3 regions of the Streptomyces telluris genome follow, and region 2 is predicted to be linked to each of the others. Evidence: riboswitches for the same ligand, from Rfam matches in the RefSeq annotation. Region 2 holds a riboswitch; each other region holds the start of a gene.
The links. A riboswitch is a leader RNA that binds a small molecule or an ion and turns the genes downstream of it on or off. The one in region 2 is predicted to bind cyclic di-AMP.
Positions count from the first base shown of each region.

Region 1 (7,098 bases), on a different contig from region 2:
GGTGCGGGTGCGGGGCGCCGGGTCCGGCGGCCTCAGGCCCTGATCCGCGCCTGCGCCCCCGGGCCCGGCGCCGGCCCCTCGCCCCGGTCCGCCGGCACGGGCTCGCCCTGCGCGAGCCGGTCCGCGACCTGGCGGGCCTGGCGGACCACGTTGCGCAGGTGGTTCGAGAACGGGATGCGTACGTGCGTACCGACCCCGACCACCCACACGTGCTCCGGCGCCGCCTCCGGCCCCCTGCGTACCCGCAGGTCCGCCTCCAGACGGCTGACGGCCGTGCCCCCGTCGGGCGCGCCGTCCACGTGGAGGGCGGTCCTCTCCCGGTCCCAGTGCAGCAGGGGCGGGCCGAAGCCGGTCGCGTTGACGACGTAGTCGAAGCGCTCCGGCGCCGCGCCCGAGCGCTCCACCCGCCACGCGCCGCCCTCGAAGGAGACGGACCGCGGGTAGGGGCGGACCATGCGCAGCGCCCCGGAGTCGAAGTGCGCGAGCAGCCGCCGGGCGTTGACGTGGGACAGCGCGGTCGCGTACCGCCCGGTCATCCAGGCGAACTCCGCCGCCAGTTCGCGGAGGCGGCCCGGGGACAGGGCGGGAGCCAGCGCGATGAGCTGCTCGATCACGGGCACCATGACGTCCGGCCACGCGCACGCGCCCTCCTCGACGAGGGCGGTCTCCTCGCGCAGCCGCTGCACCGGATCGCAGGCGCGGGAGACCTGCCGGCGCAAGGGGCGGCGGTCGTGCAGCCGGATCGCCTCCACCACGCACCGCACCAGCCGGTCCTCCAGGTACGGGTCCGCGGGGTCGAGGCGGGAGATGCGCTCCAGCGGCGGGTACGGGTGCAGCGGCGCGGCCAGTGACTCGCGGACGGCGGGCAGCCGGCCCGAAGGCGAGGTCAGGGTGGTGCGGTGGCCGTCGCGGCACAGCAGCAGCGCCGCGTCCGCCGCCGACTGGTGGCTGCCGAGGACGAGCACCCGCGAGCCCGGGCGCAGGCCCTCCCGGATCCGGGACGCCGGGTAGGGGCTGTCGAGGTAGCGCGGGTGGCCGACGAAGGCGGCGAAGCCGTCGGGGACGCGGGGGCGGTGGACGCCGGTGCAGACGACGACGTCGTCGGCGCACAGCTCCTCGCCGGTCGAGAGCCGCACCCGGTGGCCGTCCGGCCCGCCGGCGCCGATGCTCAGCGCGCTCGCCCGTACGTGCTCGACGGCGACGCCGGTCCGCGCGGCCTGCTCGCGGGCCCCTGCGGAGCGGTCGGCGCAGTACTCGGCCATCCGGGCGCGGGGGACGCAGTCCTTCGCGGTGCCCGTCCAGCCGTGCTCGCGCAGGTGATCGACGAAGTCGCCGGGCCGGTCCGCGAGGAGCGAGTTCAGCTCGGCCGCGGTGTTGCACAGCAGCAGCGGGTCGTCGTCCCCGAAGGCCAGGCCCCAGCCGGCCGGGTGGGGGTCCACGACGCGGACGGAGGCGACGGGCAGGGGCGGCCGGCGACCGGCGAGCGCGCGGACCAGCTGCAGCAGCACGCTGGTCCCGGCGACCCCGCCGCCGACGATGACGACGTCCCGGCCGGTGATACGAGCGATGCGTCCCACGGGCACCTCTCTCCCCTCGGTCATCCCCCCGGGCCCGTAGAGCACCCTGCCCATCCGGCCGTCCTACGGAACCCGCGGGGCCCGTGCGCACGAGAAGCCGCAGTTCGCGGCCCCGGGCTCCCGGGTTCCTGGGCCGAACGGGCGTCACCGTCCGTCACCTCCGCGCTGTCCGCTCCGGACTGCTTGTTCCTGCTGGTAGATCGGCAGGAACGGGTGCGACGCGGAAGGAGCGGCCATGGGTGAGCCTGCGGCAACGGTCTCGGCACCGGCCGAGGCGCCGGCCCCGGCGCCGCCCTCCGGCGCTGCGAGTGCCGCGCGGGTCGCCGCGGCCTGTGCCGGGGCCGGTCCCGCGGTCGTGGTGCGGCTGAGCGGTGCCGAGCTGCCGCCCGGTCCGGCCGTGGCCGTCTTCGGGCTGGGGGTGCTCTGCTCGGCGTTGCTGCTGATGTGGGCCGCCGAGACGGCCCGCGTGGACATGGCCGGGGCGCTCGCCCTGGCCCTGCTGGCCTTCATCGCCGTGCTGCCCGAGTACGCCGTCGACCTCTACTTCGCCTACGCGGCCGGGTCCGACCCCTCCTACGCCGCCTACGCGGCGGCCAACATGACCGGCGCGAACCGGCTGCTGGTGGGCGTCGGCTGGCCGCTCGTCGCGCTCGCCGCCGCCCTGGCGCTGCGCCGCCGCGGCGCGGCCCCGGGCGCGATCGTGCTGGAGCCGCACCGCCGCATCGACGTCGCCTTCCTCGCGGTGGCCGCCGTCTTCGCGTTCGTGATGCCGCTCAGCCGTGAGATCGGCTGGTACGTACCGGTGGTGCTCGTCCCCTGGTACGGCTACTACCTCTACCGGATCGCCAAGTGCGGCGCGGGCGGGATGGAGGAGCTCGTCGGCGTCCCGGCGCGGCTGGCCCTGCTGCCGCGGGCCGGGCGGCGCACCGTGACGGCCGTGCTCTTCGCGGGCGCGGCGGCCGTGGTGTTCGCCTGCGCCGAGCCGTTCGCGCTCGCACTGGTGGAGGCGGGCGCCTCGCTCGGCATCGACCGCTTCGTCCTGGTCCAGTGGCTCGCCCCGCTCGCGTCCGAGGCCCCGGAGCTGATCGTCGCCGTGGTCTTCGCCTGGCGCATGCGGGCCGGCGACGGGCTCGGCGCGCTGCTGTCGAGCAAGGTCAACCAGTGGACGCTGCTGGTGGGCTGCCTGCCCCTCGCCCACGCGCTCGGCGGGGGAGGGGAGGCCCTGCCGCTGGTGACCCGTCAGGTCGACGAGGTCGCCCTGACGGCCGCGCAGACCGTGCTGGCCGTCGTCGTCCTGCTGGACCTGCGCTTCGTGCGGTGGGAGGCCGTAGCCCTTTTCGTCCTCTTCGCGGTGCAGTTCGCGCTCCCGGGCGAGTACGCCCGGGAGGTGCTGACCTACGTCTACCTGGGCCTGGCGGCCCTGCTGCTGACGAGGCGGTGGCGAGACCTCCCGGACACGGGCCGGGCCCTGGGCGGGCGGGTCGCGGGGGACCCGCACTTCTGACCTGCCGCTCCGGCCTGCCGCTACGGCTCCGAGATCAGTTCCGTCACCGCCTTCAGCCCGTCGGTGGCCAGCGCCCGGCGCTGCCGGTCCGCTCCGGTGCCCCGCCGCAGCAGGCGGTTGACCAGCGAGCTCACCTGCCGGGTGTCGCCCGACTCCTCCAGCGACCGCCCTATGTGGGCGAGGAGGCTGCGGACGACCTCGTCCGCGCCGTGGCGCCGGCCCGCGGGGTCCACGAGGACCCCGTCGAGCCCGTGCCGGGCGGCGTGCCAGTTCGCCGCGGCCAGCAGCTCCGGCAGGCAGGGCGTCGGGGGCCGCCCGGCCTTCTCGTCGCGGATGGCGGTGGCGACCAGCCCGCGGACGATGCCCGCGAACATGACGGCGTCGTCGGCGCGCAGCTGGACGTCCAGGCAGCGCACCTCGATGGTGGGATAGCGGTCCGACAGCCGTGCCTGCCAGTACAGCTGGCCCCGGTCCTCGATCGCCCCGGCCGTCAACAGCGCCTGGATGCGGGCCTCGTAGTCCGCGAGGCCGTCGAAGTACGGGGGCGGGCCGCTGACCGGCCAGCGGCTGTAGACCACGGTCCGCCAGCTGGAGAAGCCGGTGTCGATGCCGTTCCACAGCGGGGAGTTGCCCGCCATGGCGACCAGCACGGGCAGCCAGGGACGGACCCGGTTGAGGACCGCGACGCCCATCTCGCGGTCGGGGATGGCGACGTGGACGTGCATCCCGTGGACGAACTGCTCGTCCACGAGCTGGGCGGCACGGATCCGCATCGCCAGGTAGCGCGGGTTTCCGGTGACCGGGATGGGCTCGGGGCCCGAGCACGGCGCCGTACCGCAGGCGGCGATCCGGCAGCCGGACCGCTTGGCGGCGGAGCTCACCGCATGGCGCAGCCGCAGCAGGTGCCGGCTGGCCTCGGCGAGATCGGAGCAGACCGGAGTGGCAACTTCCACCTGGGCCTGCAACAGCTCCGCCTGAATCTCCCGCTCGTTCACGACCGGTTCCAGGTCGACCGCCGCCCGGACCTCGTCGGCCAGGGGTACCGGCAGTGCGGTGGCCGGGTCGAGCAGAAGATACTCCTCCTCGATCCCTAGGGTGAGCATGCCGTAGGGCTACCCTCGCGCTCTCGAAGCGAACCGTACGGAGCCCGCCGCCGCGGCCTTCTGACGCAAAGACGCCCTGTCGCCGCCCTGCCACGGCCCCCGTCACCTGGTCTTTCGCGCACCGCCGGGGTGACTCGAATCAGTTCTTCAACTCCCTTTTGATAAAGGGGATTACCGGTTACGCGTGATGCCGGGTAACACCCCGGTTCCAGGGATCGCCGTGAAGTGAAGAAGTTCACAGAAGCGCCTTTCGGCTCCGAATTCCGGCGGCCCGTGATGCAGGATCGTGCACCGAACAACAAGATCCCGTCACCGAGGCGGGCGACCCGGGCGGACGCCGAGTCCTGCCGCCGTACCGGGTGCGGAGCAGAAACGAATGGATCGGCAGGAGCGGGAGACCCGAGCACGGCGGACCACGATGGCGGTGGTCCTTGGGGTGAAGCCATTTCATGTGGCCGGGCAACTTCGACAGCCCGAACCCGACAGGTCATCTTTCGCAGGCGGATGACGAAGGGTTTTGGCATGTCTGCGTTCCCTGGCATATCCACGCTCATGTCCCGCGCCGGTGCCGCTTCCGTGGTCACCGCGGCCACCGTGACCGCGTCGATGCTCCTCCCCGGAATGTCGGCCGAGGCGAGTGCGGCCACTCCGGGCGCCACCGCCCTGAAGGTCGCGGCCTCCAAGCAGGGCTCCCCCTACCAGTACGGCGCCGCGGGCCCCAACCGGTTCGACTGCTCGGGCCTCACGCTCTACTCGTTCAAGAAGGCCGGCAAGACCCTGCCGCGCACCGCGGCCGCGCAGTACAACAAGACCCGGCACATCTCCGCCGGCTCCCGCCAGGCGGGCGACCTGGTCTTCTTCCACTCGGGAAGCAACGTCTACCACGTCGGTATCTACGCGGGTAGCAACAAGATCTGGCACTCGCCCAAGCCCGGCGCGAAGGTCCGGCTGGAGAAGATCTGGTCCGGCAGCGTCTGGTACGGCCGGGTCAACTGACCGTCCGGGGCTGCCCGGGCCGCCCTGTCCGGCCCGGACGGCGACGACCGACCGGGCCGGGGCGACCCAACCCCGGCCCGGAGACCTCCGGGGAACCCGTGAAGGTTTCCCCGGAGGAGTGCGTCACGGCAGCGCCTCACAGCAGCGCCCCGGAGCGGTGCCTCAGGGCAGCTGCGCCCCGTACGCCTGCAGCGCCGCCGGTACGGGCTGGAAGAATGTCTCCCCGCCGCCGGAGCAGTCGCCGCTGCCGCCCGAGGTGAGGCCGAGGGCGGTGGCACCGTCGAAGAGGGCGCCGCCGCTGTCGCCCGGTTCGGCGCAGACCGAGGTGCCGATCATGCCCTCGACCGCCCCTTCCTCGTAGTTGACGGTCACGTCGAGGGCCGTGACCTCGCCGCCGTGCACGCGGGTGGTGCTGCCGCTGCGCTGCACCTGCTCGCCGACGACGGCTTCCCCGGCCTTGCTGATGTTCTGCGTGCCGCCGTTGTAGAGGTCCACCGCGCTCGGGTGGGCGATGGTGGAGGTGTAGCGGACGAGCGCGTAGTCGTGGCCGGGGAAGGACGAGCTCTCGACCACGCCGATCTGGGCGCCGCCCCGGGTCGCGGACCAGGTCCGCGAGGCGTTGCCGCAGTGCCCGGCCGTGAGGAAGTACGGCTTGCCGCCCTTGGTGACGTTGAAGCCCAGCGAGCAGCGCACGCCGCTGCCCCAGATCGCGTCGCCGCCCGCGATGAGCGGACGGAACGTCCCTGCCGTTCTCTTGACCGCGACCTTGTCGCCGAGCTGTGCGACGGCCTTGTCCAGCCGGTCCTGCCGGGCGCCCGTGACCGTGCTGTCGGCGGTGACGACGACCTTGTTGGAGCGGGGGTCCACCGACCAGGCCGTGCCCGGAATCGTCGCCTCCGCCTTCAGGGTCCGCAGGGCCGAGGCGAGCTCGGCGGCCGAGTGGCGCACGGTCCTCGGTTCGGCGCCGGCGGCCTTCACCCTGGCCGCCGCCTCCTGGTCGAGGACGCCGACGACGAGCCTGCCGGTCCCGGCGTCGTAGTACGAGCCGGCCGAGTCCGCGCCCAGGTCGGCGGATATCCGCTGAGCCAGCTCGGCGGCCTGCGGCGAGGAGAGCTGACGGGGCGCCGGCGAGGCCGCGTGCGCGCCGGGGAGCGTCAGGGCCGCGGCCGTCAGGGCGACCATCGCCGCGCCGGCGGTGGCCGTACGGCGCGTGGAGATGCGGGAACGTTTCACTCGTGACCTCCTGTGGGGGAGTGCCCGGCGGCACGGTGGTGCCCGGGCGTGGAGGACGTGCGGGTGCGATGCGCGTGCGTGACGCACGTGCGCGACCCGTGTGCGTGACGCGTAGGGGATGCGCATCGGTGGGGAGACACGGTGCGCGACAGGCCGATGAGATCGTCGCGTCCATGTCAAGTACGGGATATGGGCGAGTATCCCGAGAGGACGAGCGGAAGTTCAAGAGCGACATTCGGTCGTGCGAAGGGCGGCGGCCGCGGTCCCCCGGCGGCACAGCGGCACCGCAAGCCGTCCCCCTGAACGGGAGTGACGGGCCTGGACGGCCGCCGGGCGGTGACCGGACACCGCGGGGCACGCCTGTCCGGTAGTCGCTCCCCGCGGGCCGCCCGCGGAGCGGAGCCGGTGCGTTCTTTGCTCGGTCCTAACGACCGGGGCGCCGCAAAGGGGAGGCCGGGTCCCGCCGTACGCACGGCGGAACCCGGCCCGGCCTTGCCCGGCCTTGCGGTTACTGCGCCCCGGTCGTGTGGGTCGGACGGATCGGGCCGCTGCCGCCCGGGTTCTGCGGCGCGGTGCCCTCCACGTGCTCGACCGGCTTGTCCAGCTCGGACGCGAGCGCCTCCTCGGACGGCGTGACGGGCTGCGCGGCGGGGGCCCCGGCCTGCTCGGTGCTCTTGGGGTCCTC
Region 1 covers NZ_JANIID010000001.1:166,192-173,289, forward strand. Annotated here, with positions in the region: gene NQU55_RS36325 (FUSC family protein) at 1-43, shown strand, start outside; gene NQU55_RS00745 (FAD/NAD(P)-binding protein) at 33-1,577, opposite strand; gene NQU55_RS00750 (sodium/calcium exchanger protein) at 1,813-3,081, shown strand; gene NQU55_RS00755 (carboxylate-amine ligase) at 3,102-4,184, opposite strand; cyclic di-AMP (ydaO/yuaA leader) riboswitch at 4,540-4,702, shown strand; gene NQU55_RS00760 (C40 family peptidase) at 4,707-5,180, shown strand; gene NQU55_RS00765 (S1 family peptidase) at 5,343-6,413, opposite strand; gene NQU55_RS00770 (hypothetical protein) at 6,922-7,098, opposite strand, start outside.
Region 1: it holds a riboswitch for cyclic di-AMP, as region 2 does, so the genes downstream of both, NQU55_RS00760 (C40 family peptidase) here and NQU55_RS34480 (M23 family metallopeptidase) in region 2, are expected to answer to the same signal.

Region 2 (7,098 bases):
GGAAGACCCGAAGTGCAGCTGCCTTCATGCCAGTTGATGGACAACGGCGGGCAGCCAAGCCACGGACGGCATTGGAAGTGTGCGGAGGCCCGCCACCCCCGTTAGGAGATCACCACATGCGTACCGTCATGCTCAGCAGCGTCCACGCTGATGCCGAGGACGGCAGCGGCAGGTTCACGGAGGCTTACTACCTCTGCGCACCGGCCTCCCCCACCACAGCCCGCGTCGCGCGGGAGTTCGTCAGCGCCGTGCTTCAGGCGACCACGCACACCTCACTGGTCGAGAACGCGCTCGTCTGTGTGTCCGACCTGGTCACCAATGTTGTCCAGCACACCCGGGTCCACTCCCTCTCCGTGGAGGTCACCGTGTCCAAGGAGCGTGTGGTGATCTCTGTGCTCGACGGTGATGCCGCGCGCCGGCCCCGACGGCGCACAACCCGGGCCGGTCAAGAGGATGGGCGGGGGCTCAGGCTCGTCAGAAGCCTCTCCGTGGATTCCGGAGTCACCCTCGTGTGGGACGAGCTAAATGTGATCGGGAAGTGCGTGTGGTTCGAGCCGCGCGCGGACACGGGCCCGTAACCGCCTCAACTACCGCCCACGCCCCTTGGGCCACACTGCATTCGAGGCCGTGCGGCTGCGGGCGACGCCTCACGAGGGCTATCTGGTCTAGGGCCGCATGCGAAGCAGGGCCGTAGCGGGGTCCGCGCGGCCCCGGCGTAGCCTCGAAAACGTTGGGTTTCTTGATGCGGAGGTGCGGGATGGCGCGGGTTCCTACGGCTGTGGTTGCTGCCGGCGGGCTTGTCGGTGGGTACGGGGTTGCTCGGTGGACCAAGAAGCGGCCGCTCGGTGGGGCCGCGCTTGCCGTGGCCGGTGGGGTGGCTGCCCGGCAGTGGGCCGGGAAGGTCGGGGCGCCCCAGGCCGCGGCGCTGACCGGGCTGTACGTTGCCGCGTTCGCCGGGTCGCACCCGCTGGCCAAGAAGGTCGGGGCCTGGCCGGCCGTGTTCGGGGTGGCCGGGGCCGTGGCGCTCGCCTCTTGGGTGGCTGAGAGTCGGGCTTGATCAGTAGATATTGACGGCGCAGGGCTTCGGGCGGTGTTTTTCCGCTCGAAGCCCTGTCCTTTGCCTGCTTACTCCGACGCCTCCGTCAGGAGGGTCAGGTCCGCCTCCGTCAGCTTGACGTCCGCCATCGCCAGCAACGGCGCCAACTGCTGTACCGTGCGCGCGCTGGCCAGCGGCGTCGCCACGGTGGGCCGGGACGCGAGCCAGGCCAGGGCGACCGTGGCGAGTTCGGCGTCGTGGGCCGCCGCCACCTCGTCCAGGGCCGCCAGGACGCGGCGGCCGCGGTCCGTTCGCAGGTACTCCGCGGCGCCCTCCGCCCGGGCGCTCTCCACCGTCGTGCCCGGGCGGTACTTGCCCGTGAGGAAACCCTTGGCCAGAGCAAAGTACGGAATCGCCACCAGGCCGTGCTTCTCGGCCACGGCCGCAAGATCACCCTCGTAGGTGTCGCGCGAGACCAGGTTGTAGTGGGGCTGGATCGCCACGTACTTCGCCAGGCCCGAGGCCTCCGAGAACTCCAGCGACTCCTGCAGGCGCTCCGGGGTGATGTTCGAGGCCGCGATCTCGCGGACCTTGCCCTCCTTCACCAGCGCGTCCAGAGCGGTGATGAACTCCTCCACCGGCACCGACGGGTCGTCGTAGTGCGTGTAGTAGAGGTCGATGTAGTCGGTGCGCAGGCGGCGGAGGGACTCCTCCACACCCGCCTTGATCACCGCCGCGCGCAGGCCCCGCGGCTCCGGGACGCCCGCGCCGACCTTCGTGGCGAGGACGATGTCGGCACGGTTGCCGCGCGAGGCGAACCAATTGCCGATGACGGTCTCCGACTCGCCGCCCTCGTTGCCCGGGACCCAGGCCGAGTAGACGTCCGCGGTGTCGACGAAATTGCCGCCCGCCGCCGCGTACGCGTCGAGGACGGCAAAGGATTCCGCTTCGTCCGCTGTCCACCCGAAGACATTGCCGCCGAGCGCCAACGGGTGGACGGAGAGATTGCCGATCTTCTTGTGAATGTCAGCCATGTACTCCTGCAGCGCCCTTGTGGGGACGGGTATTCCGCTACGTCCCGTGGCGTTCCGCTACGTCCCGCCGCGTTCCGCTAGGGATGCAGGCCCCTGCCCCTCAGCCACCCCAGCGGGTCGATCGGCGCGCCCCCGCCCGGCCGCACCTCCAGGTGCAGGTGCGGCCCCGTAACGTTGCCCGTCGCACCGACACGGCCTATCACCTGGCCCGGCGCGACCTTCCCCGACGTGACGACCATCGACGACAGGTGGCAGAACCACAGCTCCGTACCGTCGTCGAGCCTCAGCACGATGCGGTAGCCGTACGCCCCCGCCCAGCCGGCCTGAACGACCTTGCCGCCGCCGACCGCCCGCACCGGTGTGCCGGTCGGGGCCGCGAAGTCCTCCCCCGTGTGGTTCGCGGACCACATGTTCCCCGCCTGACCGAAGCCGGCCGTCAGGGTGTACGAGGCCAGGGGGAGCTTGAACCCGCCGGAGGCGGAGTGGCGGGCCGCCGGAGCGGGAGCCTGAGCGCGAGACTGGGCGGGAGCCTGAGCGGATCGCTGCTTCTTCGGCGCCTGCTGCTGCTTCGATGTCTGTTGCTTCGGTGCCTGCTGCTTCGGCGCCTGCCTCGCCGTCTGCTGCCTCGGCGCCTGCTGCTTCGCCGTCTGCTGCTGCTCCGGTGCCGCCGCCCGCGCCTCCGGCGCCTCGGGTGCGTCGGCCCGCTCCTTGTCCGCCTCCGCGGACCGCGCCGCCGCCTCCGCCGCCTTCCGCTCCGCTTCCTTCTTCTGCGTCTCCGCGGCCCGCTTCACCTGGGCCGCCTGCGCCTCGGCCTCGCCCACGCCCTGCTGGTGGTCGGCCTGCTCCAGGATTCTCGCCCGGAGCACCTCACCCGCCGCCGCCGCGCTCTCGGCCATCTCCACGGCGGCCGACGCGCCTTCCTCACCGGCGAATTCGGCGGCAGCGGAATCGACCGAGCCCGCCGCGCTCCCCGCGAAGAACGAGCCAACGCCCGGCAGCTGAGCCAGGTCGGGCATGGATATGGACGTCGCCGGGCGCTCCTGGGCGTGCGCCATGCCGCCCGCGCCGACCGCCGCGATCACGCCCACTCCGAGGACCGCACCGCTGCGGGCCATCGTGCCCCCGCGCGGCTTTACGACGCGGTGGCGGCCGCGGCCCGTACCGAAGGCGTTGTAGACGGAGGGACGGTGGGAAGCGGAGCTGTACGGCGAGTCGGGGTCGTACGCGCTGTCCGACGCGTACCGAAGCTCCGGCCGCCGGGGCTCGGGCTCCGGCTCGTACGGAGGCGCATACGCCGGGACCAGCGGCGGATCGTACGCAGCGGACTCGTACGCGGCAGACTCGTATGCGGCGGACTCGTACGTGGCGGACTCATCCCCCGCCGACTCGTACCCCGCCGACCCATACGCCGCAGGCTCATACGCCACAGGCTCGTACTCGACAGCCTCATACCCGACAGGCTCGTACGCGGCAGGCTCGTACGCGGCAGGCTCGTTGGATGCCACGAAGGCACTCCTTTCCTTCCTTCTCGCCTACCGGGTTAGCTGACGGGTTCGGAGCAGGAAGGTCTCCTACGGGCCGCGCGCGGCCCGATTCACCCCAGGGTGGTGGTTCCCCGGTTCCCAGAACTTGCCGGTGTATCAGGTGGTGCTGTGCCCGCGGGATTCGGCGAAGGCGCACGGCGCAGCGCCTCTTGCGGCGTTGCGACAACCGCGCTCCGTTATCGAACGTTAATAGACATGCCGGGTGGATTCCAAGCCGAACGCCCGAATCCACCGATGCCCTCGGGCACGTCTTCACAGGATGTGCGCCCACGGAACCTGTCGATACTTTCTACGAAATGCTGTTCGATCCGCTCGCCGCGCCGGATCGCCAACAGGGCCATGTCGTCGGCGGCCTGACCGTCCGAATGGCGCGCGACGTCCGCGACCAGGGCGTCCAGCAGCGCCTCCGGGTTCTTGAACCGACAGCCCGTCAGCCCGGCCCGGGGGTCGTAGAACGTACCGCCGGCGTCCCTCGCCTCGGTCACCCCGTCCGTCATCAGCAGCAGCATCGATCCCGCGGGGAACTCCCGCTCCTCCGCCCGGTCCGGCCACACCCCCAGCTCGCCCAGGCCGAGGGGCAGCGCGGGGACGGCGGGGTCCGCCGCGCCGATGCGGCCGTCCGCGTGCAGCAGGAGCGGTGCGGGGTGGCCGCGGTTCAGCAGCCGGAAGACGGGCTCCCCCGGCGGCAGCTCCGCCAGTACGGCCGTGGTGAAGCCCTCGGTCCGGTCCACGGAGTCGGGGCGCAGGTTCGCCCGCCGCGCGCCCTCCCGCTGGAGCGCGTGCTCCAGCCGACCCGCGACGCCCTCCAGCGTGGGCTCCTGCTCGGCCGCCTCCCGGAAGGCGCCGATCACCACGGCGACCGCCTCGACCGCGCCCAGGCCCTTGCCGCGGACGTCGCCGACGATGACACGTACGCCGTGCGGGGTGTCCTGGACCGCGTACAGATCGCCGCCGATCCGGGCGTCGGCCTGGGCGGCGACGTAGCGCGCGGCCACGCGGAGGCCGCCGATCCGGGACGGGGGCGCGGGCAGGACGGCGCGCTGGGCCGCCTCCGCGATGCCGCGGGCGGAGGCGAGCTGCTGATCGCTGCGCCGGGCGATGCGGTTGATGCCGAGCGCGACCAGGGAGACGGCGCCGATGGTCGCGATCTCGGCCAGCGCCTCGCCGGTGTCGGACGGCCGGTGGTAGACCACGAGGCCGACCGCGACCGCCACGGCGGCCAGGGCGGCCGTGACCGTGGCGCGGAGGGTGTGCAGCGGCGCCGCGACGAGGGGCGCGGCGGAGAGGAAGGGGGCGCATGTGTAGTGCGCGGGCGCCCCGAGGCCGAAGAGGACGGCGCCGACGATCAGAACGGCCGGGAGCCTGCGCACGGCCCGGCGAACGGCCCGGGGGACGCCCCGGCGCGCCGCACGGCGGAAGGCAGGGCGGGCAGAACGGCTCTCTCGCTTGCCCACCGCGCTCTCTCCTGACCGGCAGTCCCGCACGTCAACGACCTCCCACCCTTCCGGGCGGGAGGTCGTTGGGCGAACGCTGCTGGGCCAACCGGGGAGGGAGGCCCTTGGGAGAACGGCCCGGCGAGCACGCCGACGGGCAGGCCGCGGCGAGCACCCCCGGGAGAGCGGGTTACGAGGAGCGGCGCTCCCGTGCGCCCCCGGCGCCGCGGCCGGCACCGTTCCTGCCGGCACCCCGGCCGGACGCCGCACCGGAAGCGCCACCGGACGCCCGGCCGGCACCCCGGCCGCCCGCGCCCCGGCCCGAACCACCGGCACCGTAGGACCCCGAAGACGAAGACGAAGCCGAGGAAGACGAGGAAGACGACGAGGACGGCGCCCCGGAAGACATCTCCGTACGCACCCGGCCGCGACCGCCACGACCGCCGCGCGAACCACGGGTGCCCCGGGAGCCGCGCGACCCGGCAGCAGCCGCAGCCCCACCGGCGGACCCGGCGCTCGCGCCGCCCCCGCCCGACCGCTTCCGCGGCGTCGACTGGGCCGGCACCGGCGGCGCGATGACCACGGGCACGCCGCTGGGCTGCTGGGCACCGGTGATGCGGACGAGCTCCTCGTCCTCCGGGCCGACCGTCACGACGTTCGGGGAGATCTTGGCCGTGACCATCATGCGGCTCATCTCGCGCCGCTGCTCGGGCAGCACGAGCGTGACGACCGTGCCGGACTCGCCCGCGCGGGCCGTGCGGCCGCCGCGGTGCAGGTAGTCCTTGTGGTCCATGGGCGGGTCGACGTTCACGACGAGGTCGAGGCCGTCGATGTGGATGCCGCGCGCGGCCACGTTCGTGGCGATCAGCGCGGTGACCTCCTGCGTACGGAAGAGGTCCAGGGTGCGGTTGCGCTGCGGCTGGCTCTTGCCGCCGTGCAGGGCGGCGGCGCGCACGCCCTCGGACAGCAGCTTCTTCACCAGGCGGTCGGCGCCGCGCTTGGTGTCCACGAACATGATCACGCGGCCGTCGCGGGCGGCGATCCGGGTGACCGTGTCCTTCTTGTCCGTCTCGGAGACGTGCAGCAGGTGGTGGTCCATCGTGACGACCGCGCCCACCGACGCGTCGACGGAGTGCGTCACCGGGTCGGAGAGGAAGCGACGGACGAGCCGGTCGACGTTGCGGTCGAGGGTCGCGGAGAACAGCATCCGCTGCCCCTCGGGGTCGACCTGGTCCAGCAGCTTGGTGACCTGCGGCAGGAAGCCCATGTCGGCCATCTGGTCGGCCTCGTCCAGGACCGTGATCCGCACGTCGCCGAGCTTGCAGTCACCGCGCTGGATGAGGTCCGCGAGGCGCCCGGGGGTGGCGACGAGCACCTCGGCGCCGCGCGCGAGCGTCTGGGCCTGCCGGCCGATGGACATGCCGCCGACGACCGTGGCCGTCCGCAGGTTCACGGCGGTGGCGTACGGGGCGAGCGAGTCGGTGACCTGCTGCGCGAGCTCACGGGTGGGGACGAGCACGAGGGCGAGCGGGCGGCCGGGCTCGGCGCGGCGGCCGGCCGTACGGGCCAGCATGGCCAGGCCGAACGCGAGGGTCTTGCCGGAGCCGGTGCGGCCGCGGCCGAGGACGTCACGGCCGGTGAGCGAGTTGGGCAGCGTCGCGGCCTGGATCGGGAACGGCTCGGTGACGCCCTCGCGAGTCAGCGTGGAGAGCAGGCCGGCGGGCATGTCCAGGTCGGCGAAGGACGCCACCGGCGGCAGCGCCGGGGTGGTGCTGACCGGGGTCTCGAAGTCGCCCTGGGGGGCGGCGGGCCGGCGGCGCGACGACGGGGCGCCGGAACGGCCGCCCTGCTGGGAGCTGCGGTTCTGCTGGGCACCACGGTTCTGCTGGGGTCCGCGGGGGCGGGCGGGGCGGGCGGAGCGAGTCATACGGGTGGGACCTTCCCTCAATGGGGGTGGCACGCCCGAAAGGGAGACTTCGCATCGCGAGACCGCCCGGAACGAGAACGGTCGGACGGCGGAAAAGCCTGGGCGCGCTGGTGCGGGACGACAG
Region 2 covers NZ_JANIID010000056.1:1,751-8,848, reverse strand. Annotated here, with positions in the region: gene NQU55_RS34495 (ATP-binding protein) at 117-578, shown strand; gene NQU55_RS34490 (hypothetical protein) at 758-1,057, shown strand; gene NQU55_RS34485 (aldo/keto reductase) at 1,126-2,070, opposite strand; gene NQU55_RS34480 (M23 family metallopeptidase) at 2,148-3,185, opposite strand; cyclic di-AMP (ydaO/yuaA leader) riboswitch at 3,585-3,715, opposite strand; gene NQU55_RS34475 (PP2C family protein-serine/threonine phosphatase) at 3,791-5,068, opposite strand; gene NQU55_RS34470 (DEAD/DEAH box helicase) at 5,238-6,974, opposite strand.

Region 3 (7,098 bases), on a different contig from region 2:
TCGCCGTACCCGGCGGAGAGGACGACGAGGCCCTGGACGCCGTGCTCGCCGCACTCGGCGACGACGGAGGGCACCTGATCGGCGGGCACGGCCACGACGGCGAGGTCGACGGGCCCGTCGATGCCGAGGACGGAGCGGTGGGCCGGCACGCCCTCGGGGTCGAGCCGCGTGGTGCCCTCGGGGAAGGCGTGGTTGACGGCGTGGAGCCGCCCGGTGAAGCCGCCCGCCAGCAGGTTGCGCAGCACGGCCCGGCCCATGCCGCCCGGCGCGCGGCCGGTGCCGATGACGGCCACGGAGCCGGGGGCGAGCAGCCGCTGCACCGAACGGGCCTCGGCGCGCTGCTCACGGGCCCGCTGGACGGCCAGGGAGCGGTCGGTGGGCTCCAGGTCCAGTTCGAGGCGCACGACGCCGTCCTCGAAGCTGCGCTTCTGGGTGTAGCCCGCGTCCGTGAACACCTTGATCATCTTGGTGTTGGCGGGCAGCACCTCGGCGCTGAAGCGCCGGATCGCGCGCTCGCGGGCCACGGCGGCGATGTGCTCCAGGAGGGCGGAGGCGACGCCGCGGCCCTGGTGGGCGTCCTGCACGAGGAAGGCGACCTCGGCCTCGTCGGCGGGCTCGGAGGCCGGCATGCCGCGGCCGTCGATGCGGTCGTAGCGCACGGTGGCGATGAACTCGCCGCCGACGGTGGCGGCGAGGCCGACGCGGTCGACGTAGTCGTGATGGGTGAAGCGGTGCACGTCCCGGTCGGAGAGGCGGGGGTAGGGGGCGAAGAAGCGGTAGTACTTCGACTCGTCCGAGACCTGCTCGTAGAAGCTCACCAGGCGCTGGGCGTCGTCGGGGGTGATGGGGCGCAGGTGCGCGGTGCCTCCGTCGCGCAGCACGACGTCGGCTTCCCAGTGGGTGGGGTACGGGTGCTCGGGCCCGGACCGCGCCGGCGTCGTCTGCATGGGGCCAGCGTAAGGCCGGGCACGGACATCGGGAGCGCTGCGCCGGAGCACTCCGGGCACCGTGAGACACTGGTCTAGACAACTTCTCCGACTTGAAGGGCAACACCATGGCTGAGCGCCGCGTCAACGTCGGCTGGGCCGAGGGCCTGCACGCCCGTCCTGCGTCGATCTTCGTCCGTGCGGCGACCGCCGCCGGCGTCCCCATGACGATCGCCAAGGCCGACGGCAACCCGGTCAACGCCGGCTCCATGCTGGCCGTGCTGGGCCTGGGCGCCCAGGGTGGCGAGGAGATCGTCCTCGCCAGCGACGCCGAGGGCGCCGAGGCCGCCCTGGACCGTCTGGCGAAGCTGGTCGCCGAGGGTCTCGAGGAGCTCCCGGAGACCGTCTGATTCGACGGAATCACGCGCGGCGGGGCCGCGGCGGCCGATTGAGGGCCGCCGCGGCCCCGTTGTCGTTTTCCCGGCCGCACCCCGCGCACCCCATTCACACCCCGCGTGCGCCCGCGTGAAATCCATGGCATTCCAGCGGTAACAGCCGGGCATTCCTTTGGCGGAAGTTCGGCTGGAGATGGTTCCCGCGGTAACACCGGACGTAAATGGGCACACCCCCGGGAAGCCGGGCCGGGAACCCCGGGATCAGGAACCGGAGATCACCGTTCGCACGGCCGGGCCCGTATTCCGCACGCGGGCCGCCGGCACGGTGCGGCGCAGCCGGAATTCCCCCGGCGACCGGTCCGCACGGGCCGCCGCGATGGCCCGGGCCCGCTCCGCGTCGCCGCGGGCGACGGCGTCCACGAGGGCGCCGAGCACCTCCCAGGTGTCGACGGGGCGCGCGGGCGGCTCCGCCGCGTACACCCAGGCGATCTTGAGCCGGAGCTGGGTGAGCAGGCCCGCGAGGCTCGGGCTGCCGGACGCCTGGGCGAGGGTCTCGTCGAACCAGTCCCCGAGCGGCCGCAGCTCGCCCGTACGCCCGCCACGGGCCCGCTCCTGGCCGAGCCGCACCAGACCGCGCAGCACCTTCAGGTGCGCCTCCGTACGGCGCTGTGCGGCGCGCGCGGCGCCCAGCGGCTCCAGCAGGGCGCGGACCTCCAGCAGATCGGCGGCCTCCTGCTCGGTCGGCTCCGCGACGCAGGCGCCCGCGTGCCGCCGGGTGGTCACGAACCCCTCCGAGGCCAGGGTGCGCAGCGCCTCGCGCACGGGCACGCGCGAAACGCCGTAGCGGCGCGCGAGGACTTCTTCGGTGAGCCTGCTGCCGGGCGGAAACGTGCCCGAAACAATGTCGTCACGGATCGCCGTGCACACGGCGTGCGCGGAAATGCGACGGCCGCTCTGATTTGCTGTGCCATCACCGTTCACGTACGGCCCCGCATGGGTGAACCTCCGCATAACCCCCGCGAAACGCGGCCGATTGACGCCTGTTCAGCGACTCTATTGCAGCCGCCCGCGATTTCCGACGGCGCACGTGAAGTCATCGATATGTTTTGGCCAACACGAGGATACGACGAAGGCCCCGGCCGGTGGGCCGGGGCCTTCATCAGGCGAATGTGCCGCGCGGGGCGCGGGCGGGTGCGTCAGAGGTTGACGCCGTGCTCGCTGAGGTACGCGACCGGGTCGATGTCGGTGCCGTACGTGGCGCCGGTGCGGGCCTCGAAGTGCAGGTGCGGGCCGGTGACGTTGCCCGTGGCGCCGGAGAGGCCGATCTGCTGGCCGGCGGTGACCGACTGGCCGACGCTGACGTCGATGGACGACAGGTGGCCGTACTGCGTGTAGGTGCCGTCGTTGTGCTTGATGACGACGTTGTTGCCGTAGGCGCCGCCGTAGCCGGCCTCGACGATGGTGCCCGCGCCCACGGCCTGGACCGAGGTGCCGGTCGCGGCGTGCATGTCGATGCCGGTGTGGCTGCCGGAGGACCACAGGCCGCTGGAGGCCTTGTAGGACGTGGAGACGTACGAGCCGGCGATCGGCGAGACGAAGGTGTTGAGGCGCTTGCGCTCCTGCTCGCGGGCGACGCGCTCCTGCTCCTTGCGCTCGGCCTCGGCCTTGCGCTTGGCCTCGTCCGCGGCCTTCTTGACGTCGGCGGCCTGCTGCTTGGCAGCGGTCTCGGCCTCGTGGACGGCGGTGTTCTCGGCTGCGGCGCTGGTCTGGACCTGGGCCTGCTCGCCGATGCGGCCGGCCGTGTCCTCGCCGATGACGACGGCCTGGGTCAGGCCGGTGTCCTCGGTGGGGCGCTGGGTCTCGTCGGGAGAGGCGGCCATCGCCGGGGCGGCGAGGCCCGCGACGACACCGGTGGCGGCGAGGGTGGCTATGCCCGCCGCGTTCGCGCTGACGCGAACGGCGCGGCTCGGCTTGCGGTGCTTCCCGGTGGCACGAGTGAACGCCATTGGTGAGGCTGGTCCTTTCCTTCCCTCTCGCCTACCGGGTTAGCTGACGGGTTCGGAGCAGGAAGGTCTCCTACGGATCCCTCCGGAAAGGGGCCCGATTCACCCCAGGGACACTTGGGTCCCCGGCTCCCCTGGCTCGCGCCGTACGGGGACTCGGCGATGTCTGCCCGGGCCGCGGATGCGACGCACATCTGACGGACAGACGCTTTGACGCTAGACGCCGCCACTTTCGATCGGCAAACAGAAGCCCCGTTTTGTGGCCCACGCCACAACGCAGACGTGCAACCACTCCGCTAAATCGGACATTTGGCAGGCACGCACGCCTCAGGAGCGCGCGTGCCTGCCGGTTGACGGGCCGACCGGCGCGGCCGGCCCGCCGGGGCTTCAGCCCGTGATCACGGTCACTTCGCCGATGCCGAGGGCCCGGACGGGCTCCTCGATCTGCGCGGCGTCACCGACGAGCACCGTCACCAGGCGGTCGACCGGGAAGGCGCTCACCACGGCGGCGGTGGCCTCCACCGTGCCCGTCGCGGCGAGACGCTCGTACAGGTGCGCCTGGAAGTCGTCCGGCAGGTGCTGCTCGACCTGGTCGGCGAGGGTGCCCGCGACGGCCGCCGCCGTCTCGTACTTCAGCGGGGCGACGCCGACGAGGTTCTGCACGGCGGAGTCGCGCTCCTCGTCCGTCAGGCCCTCGGCGGCGAGGGTGCGCAGGACGGTCCACAGGTCCTCCAGCGCGGGGCCGGTGGAGGCGGTGTCCACCGAGCCGCTGATGGCGAGCATGGCCGCGCCGGTGCCCTCCGGGGTGGACAGCAGCACCTGGCCGAAGGAGCGCACCCCGTAGGTGTAGCCCTTCTCCTCGCGCAGGACGCGGTCCAGACGGGAGGTGAGGGTGCCGCCCAGGCAGTACGTGCCGACGCTCTGGGCGGGCCAGACCTGACCGTGCCGGTCGGCGCCGATGCGGCCGATGAGGAGCTGCGTCTGGACCGCGCCGGGGCGGTCCACGATGACGACGCGGCCGGTGTCGTCCGCGGTGACCGGCTTGAGCGGGTACGGCTCGGCCGGGGAACCCGTCCAGGCGCCGAGGGAGTCGGCGAGGGCCTCGTCGAGGTCGACGCCGGTGAAGTCGCCGACGACCACGGCGGTCGTCGTGGCGGGACGCACGTGGGCCTCGTAGAAGGCCCGCACGGAGGCGGCGTCGATGCGGGCGACCGTCTCCTCGGTGCCCTGGCGCGGGCGGGACATCCGCGAGCCGGCCGGGAAGAGCTCCTTGGAGAGCGCCATGGCGGCCCGGCGGGCGGGGTTGGCCAGCTCGTGCGGGATCTCGTCCAGGCGGTTGCCCACCAGGCGCTCGACCTCGTGGTCGGGGAAGGCGGGGGCGCGCAGCGCGTCGGCCACGAGGCCGAGAGCCTTGCCGAGCCGGGAGGCGGGGACCTCCAGGGACAGGCGCACGCCGGGGTGGTCGGCGTGGGCGTCGAGGGTGGCGCCGCAGCGCTCCAGCTCGGCCGTGAACTCCTCGGCGGTGTGCTTGTCGGTGCCCTCGGACAGGGCGCGCGCCATGATGGTGGCGACGCCGTCGAGGCCCTCCGGCTCCGCGGCGAGGGGGGCCACCACGTTGATGTCGACGGCGACGACCTGCTGGCCCGGGCGGTGGCAGCGCAGCACCGTCAGGCCGTTGGGGAGCGTGCCGCGCTCGGGGGCGGGGAAGGCCCAGGGGGCCGCGGTTCCGGCCCGGGGCCGAGGGTGGAAGTCCATGGAAGGCTGGGCGGTGTCAGCGGCCAGGGCGTCGCTCACTTGGCCGTCTCCTCTTCTGCTTCGGCGTTCTCGTCGGCGGCGGGGGCGGCCGGCTCGGTGGGCTCGTACACCAGCACGGCGCGGTTGTCGGGGCGCAGGCGGGCCTGGGCGACCTGCCGCACCTCCTCCGGCGTGATGTCCAGGACGCGCTGCACGGCGGTCAGGGCGAGCTGCGGGTCGCCGAACAGCACCGCGAAGCGGCACAGTTCGTCGGCGCGGCCGCTGACGGTGGAGAGCCGGTCCAGCCACTCGCGCTCCAGCTGCGCCTGGGCGCGCTCCATCTCCGCGGGGGTCGGGCCCTCGGCGGCGAAGCGGGCGAGCTCCTCGTCGACGGCGGCCTCGATGCCGGCCACCTCGGCGCCGCCGGACGCCTTGACGTCCAGCCAGCCCAGCGAGGGGGCGCCGGCGAGCCGCAGCAGGCCGAAGCCGGCGGCGACGGCGGAGCGGTCGTGGCGGACCAGGCGGTTGTGCAGGCGGGAGGACTCCCCGCCGCCGAGGACGGTGACGGCCAGGTCGGCGGCGTCGGCCTCGCGGGAGCCGTCCTGCGGGAGGCGGTAGGCGGCCATCACGGCGCGGGCCGGGACCTCCTCGCGGACGACCTGGCGCAGCTCCTCGCCGATGACGTCGGGCAGGCTGCCGTCGCGCGGGGGCTGCTTGCCGTCGTGCGCGGGGATCGAGCCGAAGTACTTCTCGATCCAGGCGAGGGTCTGCTCGGGGTCGATGTCGCCGACGACCGACAGGACGGCGTTGCCCGGGGCGTAGTAGGTGCGGAAGAAGGCGCGGGCGTCCTCCAGGGAGGCCGCGTCCAGGTCGGCCATGGAGCCGATCGGGGTGTGGTGGTACGGGTGGCCGTCCGGGAAGACCATGGCCGTCAGCCGCTCGAAGGCGGTGCCGTAGGGGACGTTGTCGTAGCGCTGGCGGCGCTCGTTCTTGACGACGTCGCGCTGGTTCTCCATCGACTCGTCGTCGAGGGCGGTGAGCAGGGAGCCCATCCGGTCGGCCTCGAGCCACAGGGCCAGCTCCAGCTGGTGCGCCGGCATGGTCTCGAAGTAGTTGGTGCGCTCGAAGCTGGTGGTGCCGTTGAGGGAGCCGCCGGCGCCCTGAACCAGCTCGAAATGGCCGTTCCCCTTGACCTGTGCCGAGCCCTGGAACATAAGGTGCTCGAAGAGGTGGGCGAGACCTGTGCGGCCCTTGACCTCATGGCGCGAGCCGACGTCGTACCAGAGGCAGACGGCGGCGACCGGGGTCAGGTGGTCTTCGGAGAGCACCACCCGCAGGCCGTTGGCCAGGCGGTGCTCGGTCGCTGTGAGGCCGCCGGTACCGGCCTGTTGCGTGGCCGTGTGACCCATGGGCATGTACGTCCCTTCGATCGCTTGAAATCTCGCGCCGGTGCGCGATGACTCGCGTGATGAGCAGTGCTGTCACTGTATGCAAGCGCGCTGACATCCGGCGAAGTTCCCGGCGCGGTGCCCCCTTACGGACGGGTCGTGTCCGGTGTTGTCAGTGGCGCGGTCCACAATGGTCCGCGTCAGCACCCTGCCTCGGCAATCGATCGAAGGAGCCGCAGCCGCGATGGCCCGCCGCAGCACGAAGACCCCGCCGCCGGAGAACTTCGAGGAGCGCATCCTCGACATCGACGTCGTCGACGAGATGCAGGGTTCCTTCCTCGAGTACGCCTACTCCGTCATCTACTCCCGGGCCCTGCCCGACGCGCGCGACGGTCTCAAGCCGGTCCACCGCCGGATCCTCTACCAGATGAACGAGATGGGCCTGCGCCCCGACCGCGGCTACGTGAAGTGCGCCCGCGTCGTGGGCGAGGTGATGGGCAAGCTCCACCCCCACGGCGACGCCTCCATCTACGACGCCCTGGTGCGCATGGCGCAGCCGTTCTCCATGCGCGTGCCGCTGGTCGACGGCCACGGCAACTTCGGCTCCCTCGGCAACGACGACCCGCCCGCGGCGATGCGTTACACCGAGGCC
Region 3 covers NZ_JANIID010000023.1:63,620-70,717, reverse strand. Annotated here, with positions in the region: gene NQU55_RS23320 (bifunctional acetate--CoA ligase family protein/GNAT family N-acetyltransferase) at 1-947, opposite strand, end outside; gene NQU55_RS23315 (HPr family phosphocarrier protein) at 1,055-1,336, shown strand; gene NQU55_RS23310 (GntR family transcriptional regulator) at 1,583-2,332, opposite strand; gene NQU55_RS23305 (M23 family metallopeptidase) at 2,518-3,327, opposite strand; cyclic di-AMP (ydaO/yuaA leader) riboswitch at 3,341-3,496, opposite strand; gene NQU55_RS23300 (M16 family metallopeptidase) at 3,712-5,079, opposite strand; gene NQU55_RS23295 (M16 family metallopeptidase) at 5,115-6,467, opposite strand; gene NQU55_RS23290 (DNA gyrase/topoisomerase IV subunit A) at 6,691-7,098, shown strand, end outside.
Region 3: it holds a riboswitch for cyclic di-AMP, as region 2 does, so the genes downstream of both, NQU55_RS23305 (M23 family metallopeptidase) here and NQU55_RS34480 (M23 family metallopeptidase) in region 2, are expected to answer to the same signal.